DNA from 2 places in the Bacillus sp. JZ34 genome. Region 1 is predicted to be linked to the other one. Evidence: a T-box and tRNA genes for the amino acid it is inferred to sense, from the RefSeq annotation. Region 1 holds a T-box; the other holds one or more tRNA genes.

The links. A T-box is a leader RNA that pairs with one kind of tRNA and senses whether it is charged. The one in region 1 lies ahead of tyrS (tyrosine--tRNA ligase), so its partner is inferred to be a tRNA-Tyr.
Region 2: it encodes a tRNA-Tyr, which carries the amino acid that the T-box ahead of tyrS (tyrosine--tRNA ligase) is inferred to sense. The anticodon was not compared.

Annotation. Positions count from the first base shown of each region.
Region 1 covers NZ_CP096403.1:1,173,235-1,176,616, reverse strand. Annotated here, with positions in the region: gene M1D90_RS05940 (hypothetical protein) at 1-138, opposite strand, end outside; gene tyrS (tyrosine--tRNA ligase) at 270-1,535, opposite strand; T-box leader at 1,584-1,824, opposite strand; gene acsA (acetate--CoA ligase) at 1,878-3,382, opposite strand, start outside.
Region 2 covers NZ_CP096403.1:3,409,166-3,412,547, reverse strand. Annotated here, with positions in the region: rRNA gene M1D90_RS17480 (23S ribosomal RNA) at 1-530, shown strand, start outside; rRNA gene rrf (5S ribosomal RNA) at 640-755, shown strand; tRNA gene M1D90_RS17470 (tRNA-Asn) at 765-839, shown strand; tRNA gene M1D90_RS17465 (tRNA-Ser) at 846-937, shown strand; tRNA gene M1D90_RS17460 (tRNA-Glu) at 952-1,026, shown strand; tRNA gene M1D90_RS17455 (tRNA-Val) at 1,143-1,218, shown strand; tRNA gene M1D90_RS17450 (tRNA-Met) at 1,240-1,316, shown strand; tRNA gene M1D90_RS17445 (tRNA-Asp) at 1,338-1,414, shown strand; tRNA gene M1D90_RS17440 (tRNA-Phe) at 1,425-1,500, shown strand; tRNA gene M1D90_RS17435 (tRNA-Thr) at 1,504-1,576, shown strand; tRNA gene M1D90_RS17430 (tRNA-Tyr) at 1,584-1,668, shown strand; tRNA gene M1D90_RS17425 (tRNA-Trp) at 1,676-1,749, shown strand; tRNA gene M1D90_RS17420 (tRNA-His) at 1,770-1,842, shown strand; tRNA gene M1D90_RS17415 (tRNA-Gln) at 1,851-1,922, shown strand; tRNA gene M1D90_RS17410 (tRNA-Gly) at 1,976-2,050, shown strand; tRNA gene M1D90_RS17405 (tRNA-Cys) at 2,065-2,135, shown strand; tRNA gene M1D90_RS17400 (tRNA-Leu) at 2,148-2,236, shown strand; tRNA gene M1D90_RS17395 (tRNA-Leu) at 2,251-2,332, shown strand; gene M1D90_RS17390 (DUF600 domain-containing protein) at 2,745-3,206, opposite strand; gene M1D90_RS17385 (DNA/RNA non-specific endonuclease) at 3,217-3,382, opposite strand, start outside.

The DNA of each region.
Region 1 (3,382 bases):
CCACTTTGCTGCATTTTCCGTCTGATTCAATTGATTGTATCCGTCAGCTGACTGCTGCGCCTCTTGTTTTCGTTCCGTTTCCAGCTGCTTGTTGTAATCTTCCATAAACTTTTCTTTCGCCGCAATGAACAGGTTCATGCTACATTCCTCCCTCTTCAACGATGAAAATGCTCTACCTATTACATCTATATTTTTGACATTTCCTGAATGAACATACATGAAACATACGGACACAAAAAAACCCTTGCCGTTTGGCAAGAGCTTTTTGATTATTTATAAGTCAGCAGGAAGTATTTCTTTTTACCGCGGCGAATGACGGTAAACTGTCCTTCGATGCGGTCGTCGCCGGTGAGGACGTCCGCAACATCGGTGCGGCGCTCGCCGTTAACGTATACCGCGCCGTTTGTGATATCTTCGCGCGCCTGGCGTTTAGACGGAGACAGCTTGGATTGGACGAGCACCTCAACAAGAGGCAGTTCATCCGCTTTCTCAAGTTCCATGGAAGGAACCCCTTTAAAGCCGACCTTCACTTCTTCAGCAGTCAGCTGTTTAATATCTCCGCTGAAGAGTGCTTTTGAGATGTTGACAGCCTGCTCAAACGCTTCACGGCCGTGTACAAGAACGGTCACTTCTTCGGCGAGGCGCTTTTGCGCTTCGCGTTTTTCAGGCGCCGTCTCTGCTTTTTCAGCGAGATCTTCAATTTCTTCTTTGGACAAGAAAGTGAAGTATTTTAAGTATTTCACGACATCCCTGTCGTCGGTATTGATCCAGAACTGATAAAACTCATATGCCGATGTCTTCTCTTTATCAAGCCAGATCGCGCCGCCTTCCGTTTTTCCGAACTTCGTGCCGTCTGCTTTTGTCACAAGCGGAATCGTCAATCCGAAAGCTTTTGCATTCTCTTCAGATTTGCGGATAAGCTCGAGGCCTGACGTGATATTGCCCCACTGGTCGCTTCCGCCGATCTGCAGCTTGCATTCCTGGTTTCTGTACAAATTCAAGAAATCGAGAGACTGTAGGATCATGTAGCTGAATTCAGTATAAGATATGCCCGTCTCGATTCTGGAGCTTACCGTATCTTTGGCAAGCATGTAATTGATTCCGAAGTTTTTGCCGACATCGCGCAGGAAATCAATGACGTTCATTTTGCCGATCCAGTCATAGTTGTTCGCCATAATCGCCGGATTTTTTTCAGCTTCAAAATCCAGGAAACGCGAAAGCTGGTTTTTGATTTTCTGCGACCATTCGCGGACGATTTCTTCATTGTTCAGCGTGCGCTCCGCTTTCTTTCCGCTCGGATCGCCGATCAGGCCCGTCGCTCCGCCTACGAGCGCAATCGGACGATGTCCGGCCAGCTGAAAGCGGCGAAGCATTAAAATCGGCAACAGGTGTCCGATATGCAGACTGTCAGCTGTCGGATCAAATCCGGAGTATAAGCTGATTTTTTCTTTATCCAGCAGTTCTCTCAAGCCTGCTTCATCGGTTTGCTGCTGAATCAGTCCCCTGAAGGACAAATCATCAAGTAAGTGTGTCATCATCATTTAGCTCCTTTTTTCCAAAAATAAAACGCCCCTTCGCAAAAACGAAGGGACGATAAAAATCGCGGTACCACCCTGCTTAAAAGAACGCATGGCCGCGCTCTTTTCACTCTCAATGATAACGGAAAAGCTTCCGTTCTTCTGCTACACAAAGCCCGGGAGGCTTTTTTCGCAAAAGCGGTTCGTGAGTGTAATTCAAACCATCCATATGTGCTGATTTTCACCGGCCATCAGCTCTCTAAGACAGGGAAGGATGCGTTTTACTGATCTCAGTCTTCACCTTTTGAATATTCGACTAAATCTTTTTTAACATAATATTTTTGCATTGTCAATGAGACATCAGTCTTCCATCGATGAGAGATCGCCTGCCGGAAGGTTCAGCTCCCAAGCTTTCAGGACGCGTCTCATGATCTTTCCGCTTCTTGTTTTCGGCAGTTTATCCTTGAATTCGATTTCCCTTGGCGCGGCGTGTGCGGCCAAACCTTGTTTCACGAACTGCCTGATTTCTTCTTTTAACGAATCTGACGGTTCATAACCGTCCCTCAAGGCGATAAATGCTTTAATAATTTCACCGCGGACGGGATCCGGTTTGCCGATGACGCCTGCTTCAGCGACAGCTTGATGTTCAACAAGCTTGCTTTCGACTTCAAACGGGCCGACGCGCTCGCCCGATGTCATGATGACATCGTCGATCCTTCCCTGGAACCAGAAGTATCCGTCTTCATCCATGTAGGCGGAATCTCCTGACACATACCAATCCCCCGGCATAAAATAGGAGCTGTATTTTTCAGGATTGTTCCAGATTGAATGCATCATCGACGGCCAGCCTTTTTTAATGGCGAGATTTCCCATTCTGTAAGGAGGCAGTTCATTTCCCTGGTGATCGACGATTGCAGCCTCTACGCCTGGAATCGGCTTGCCCATCGATCCCGGTTTAATTTCCATGCACGGGTAATTGCAGATGAGCTGCGCTCCTGTTTCGGTCATCCACCATGTATCATGAATCCGGTTGCTGAAGACTTTATGCCCCCATCTGATGACTTCAGGATTTAACGGCTCCCCTACGCTTAAAATATGCCGTAATGAGCTCAGATTATATTTGTTTACGAGATCGTCGCCAGCACCCATCAGCATCCGAAAAGCCGTTGGCGCGCTGTACCATACCGTCACTTCCATTTTTTCAATCGTTTCGTACCATGCTTCGGGACTGAATCTGCCGCCTACGACAACATTCGTTGCTCCATTCAGCCATGGACCGAAGATCCCGTAGACCGTTCCGGTAACCCAGCCTGGATCAGCCGTGCACCAATAAATGTCATCGTCGTGCAGATCAAGAACCCATTTGGCTGTTTGATAATGCTGAATCATTGCTTTGTGGACGTGGAGAACCCCTTTTGGCGCGCCGGTCGAACCCGATGTATAGTGAAGCAGCATCCCGTCTTCCTGATCCATCCATTCAATCTCAAGATCAGTATCTGCTTCAGCCGCTTTCGCGTAATAATCGATGACAGCCCCTTCTTCCTTTACGCCTTCTCCAACGACAATGATTGATTCAAGATCCGGAAGTTCGCCGGCCGGCACCCGTTCAAGCAATTCCGGCGTCGTCACGATAACCTTCGCTCCGCTGTTTAAAAGCCTGTCTTTGACAGCGCCTTCCATAAATGCTTCAAACAACGGCCCGACGATCGCTCCCAATTTGACAGCGCCGAGAAGAATAAAATAAAGCTCGGGTGATCTCGGCATAAAAACAAACACACGGTCTCCCTTTCCCACATTGGCATGCTGCTTTAAGACATTCCCGGCTTTATTCGTTTCATTTTTCATCTCTCTGAAGGTGTACTTTT
Region 2 (3,382 bases), 2.2 Mb from region 1:
GGGACGAAAGTCGGGCTTAGTGATCCGGTGGTTCCGCATGGAAGGGCCATCGCTCAACGGATAAAAGCTACCCCGGGGATAACAGGCTTATCTCCCCCAAGAGTCCACATCGACGGGGAGGTTTGGCACCTCGATGTCGGCTCATCGCATCCTGGGGCTGTAGTCGGTCCCAAGGGTTGGGCTGTTCGCCCATTAAAGCGGTACGCGAGCTGGGTTCAGAACGTCGTGAGACAGTTCGGTCCCTATCCGTCGCGGGCGCAGGAAATTTGAGAGGAGCTGTCCTTAGTACGAGAGGACCGGGATGGACGCACCGCTGGTGTACCAGTTGTTCTGCCAAGGGCATCGCTGGGTAGCTATGTGCGGACGGGATAAGTGCTGAAAGCATCTAAGCATGAAGCCCCCCTCAAGATGAGATTTCCCATTCCGCAAGGAAGTAAGATCCCTGAAAGATGATCAGGTTGATAGGTCTGAGGTGGAAGTGTGGCGACACATGGAGCTGACAGATACTAATCGATCGAGGACTTAACCTAAATGTTTGTGAATCGTCTGACCGTTATCTAGTTTTGAGAGAATAATTTCTCGAAAAATGCACTTGCATTTTTTCAAATACATAGTATAATGATCTTTGTCACTAAATTGTCTGGTGATGATGGCGAAGAGGTCACACCCGTTCCCATGCCGAACACGGAAGTTAAGCTCTTCAGCGCCGATGGTAGTTGGGGGATTCCCCCTGCGAGAGTAGGACATCGCCAGGCAGGCATTATTCCGCAGTAGCTCAGTGGTAGAGCTATCGGCTGTTAACCGATCGGTCGCAGGTTCGAATCCTGCCTGCGGAGCCATTTATTGGAGAGCTGTCCGAGTGGTCGAAGGAGCACGATTGGAAATCGTGTAGGCGGCCAACGCCGTCTCAAGGGTTCGAATCCCTTGCTCTCCGCCACTTTAAATACATCTGGCCCGTTGGTCAAGTGGTTAAGACACCGCCCTTTCACGGCGGTAACACGGGTTCGAATCCCGTACGGGTCACCATTCTTTTTGGACAGCACGCTAAAAAGCATCAGGTTTACACCGAAGCTTTTTAAAGGAAGGCATGCTAAGATCGCAACGTCCTGTTGCAACGCATGCACTTGTACGTCCTGTACTTCGGAGGATTAGCTCAGCTGGGAGAGCATCTGCCTTACAAGCAGAGGGTCGGCGGTTCGATCCCGTCATCCTCCACCATTTCTATGAAAATCATATTATCGCGGGGTGGAGCAGTTCGGTAGCTCGTCGGGCTCATAACCCGAAGGTCGCAGGTTCAAATCCTGCCCCCGCAACCAAATTAAATTCATTGTCAAAATGGTCCGGTAGTTCAGTTGGTTAGAATGCCTGCCTGTCACGCAGGAGGTCGCGGGTTCGAGTCCCGTCCGGACCGCCATTTAAATAAAGGCTCGGTAGCTCAGTTGGTAGAGCAACGGACTGAAAATCCGTGTGTCGGCGGTTCGATTCCGTCCCGAGCCACCATTTGCCGGTCTAGCTCAATTGGTAGAGCAACTGACTTGTAATCAGTAGGTTGGGGGTTCAAGTCCTCTGGCCGGCACTGTTTTGGAGGGGTAGCGAAGTGGCTAAACGCGGCGGACTGTAAATCCGCTCCCTCAGGGTTCGGCGGTTCGAATCCGTCCCCCTCCACCATGTTTTTAGGGGCATAGTTTAACGGTAGAACAGAGGTCTCCAAAACCTCCGGTGTGGGTTCGATTCCTACTGCCCCTGCCAATTTTAATTCACAATTTATGGCGGTTGTGGCGAAGTGGTTAACGCACCAGATTGTGGCTCTGGCACTCGTGGGTTCGATTCCCATCAATCGCCCTTCATATTGGGCTATAGCCAAGCGGTAAGGCAACGGACTTTGACTCCGTCATGCGCTGGTTCGAATCCAGCTAGCCCAGTTTTCATCTTTCTTTATCATCCTGCATATGATAAGATGAATATTAGTTAAAATGCGGAAGTAGTTCAGTGGTAGAACACCACCTTGCCAAGGTGGGGGTCGCGGGTTCGAATCCCGTCTTCCGCTCCAATTCTTAAAATGATGGCGGCATAGCCAAGTGGTAAGGCAGAGGTCTGCAAAACCTTTATCCCCGGTTCGAATCCGGGTGTCGCCTTATTTGCCTCGTGCCGGGGTGGTGGAATTGGCAGACACACAGGACTTAAAATCCTGCGGTAGGTGACTACCGTGCCGGTTCAAGTCCGGCCCTCGGCACCATTGATCACACACATGCCGGTGTGGCGGAATTGGCAGACGCGCACGACTCAAAATCGTGTTCCTTCGGGAGTGTCGGTTCGACCCCGACCACCGGTATCACTAATCATCGTATTGCCAAACGATGAAAGAGCGTTCCTTATAAAGGGAACGCTCTTTTTATTTATTCTTTATCTTTGAACAAGTCCGTAAGAATTTTTTCTTAAGGACTGCGAGCTCTGGAAGCTACGAGAACATACCGTGAGATATTATCGAAATGAGCTTAATAAGGTGCAGAAACTTTTACAGGAGCAAAATGTATGTGGCGACCCCTAGTCGATGACAGAGGAGCATATAATGCTATCTTATTCTCTCGAAATAAACTGTGTAAGTAAAAGTTGTGTCCGCTCTTTTACTCACACAGTTTATTTTACATTCCTAAAAAAGACGCAAAATCGGCGTCTATAAATTAAATTTTATTCCAAGTATCGGTATTGATTGCTGCTTATAATTTAATTCTATACTAAACAGCTTACTTTTCTGTATCTAACTTCTTCATTTCTTCAAACCATGACTCAAAAATATCATCGGGTAACAGTTCGTCATCATTTGAATAAACTAAATCATATCTGTAATTGCCTTTCAAACTGTTTTGTTTAACATTGTAAATTAACTTTATTTCTGTAGGCATCTCCTGACTAAATTCAGTACATACCTTATGGATTTCCTTTAAATTTTTTAACCCGATATCTAAAACAGCTTCTTGACGATTTTCTGATGTATCGTATTTTTCATTCTCTTTTACCGCGTCGTTAAGTTTGTGCTTGTAAACCAACTTACCATTTATTTTATAAAATACATCAAAGGAATACATTTCAGGTTCATATGAGCAATAAATATAAATGGCATCAGCCTGATTTTCGACATACTCAAGACAAATGGCGACCATATCTGTTTGTAATTCAGATAAATAATCTTCAAATGTTTTAGTCATATAACCACTCCTAGTTCTCTAAAGTTACTTTCTTCAAGTTACCATCTATACTGTATTTTATGTCAAAACTCTTTGGTCTAGGATTGTTCCCATCATAATTAATTTTAACATTAACGGCTACTTTTTTCTTTTCAGATATCGCTTTAGCCCATTTGTTTTCTAATCTCTTGTATTTA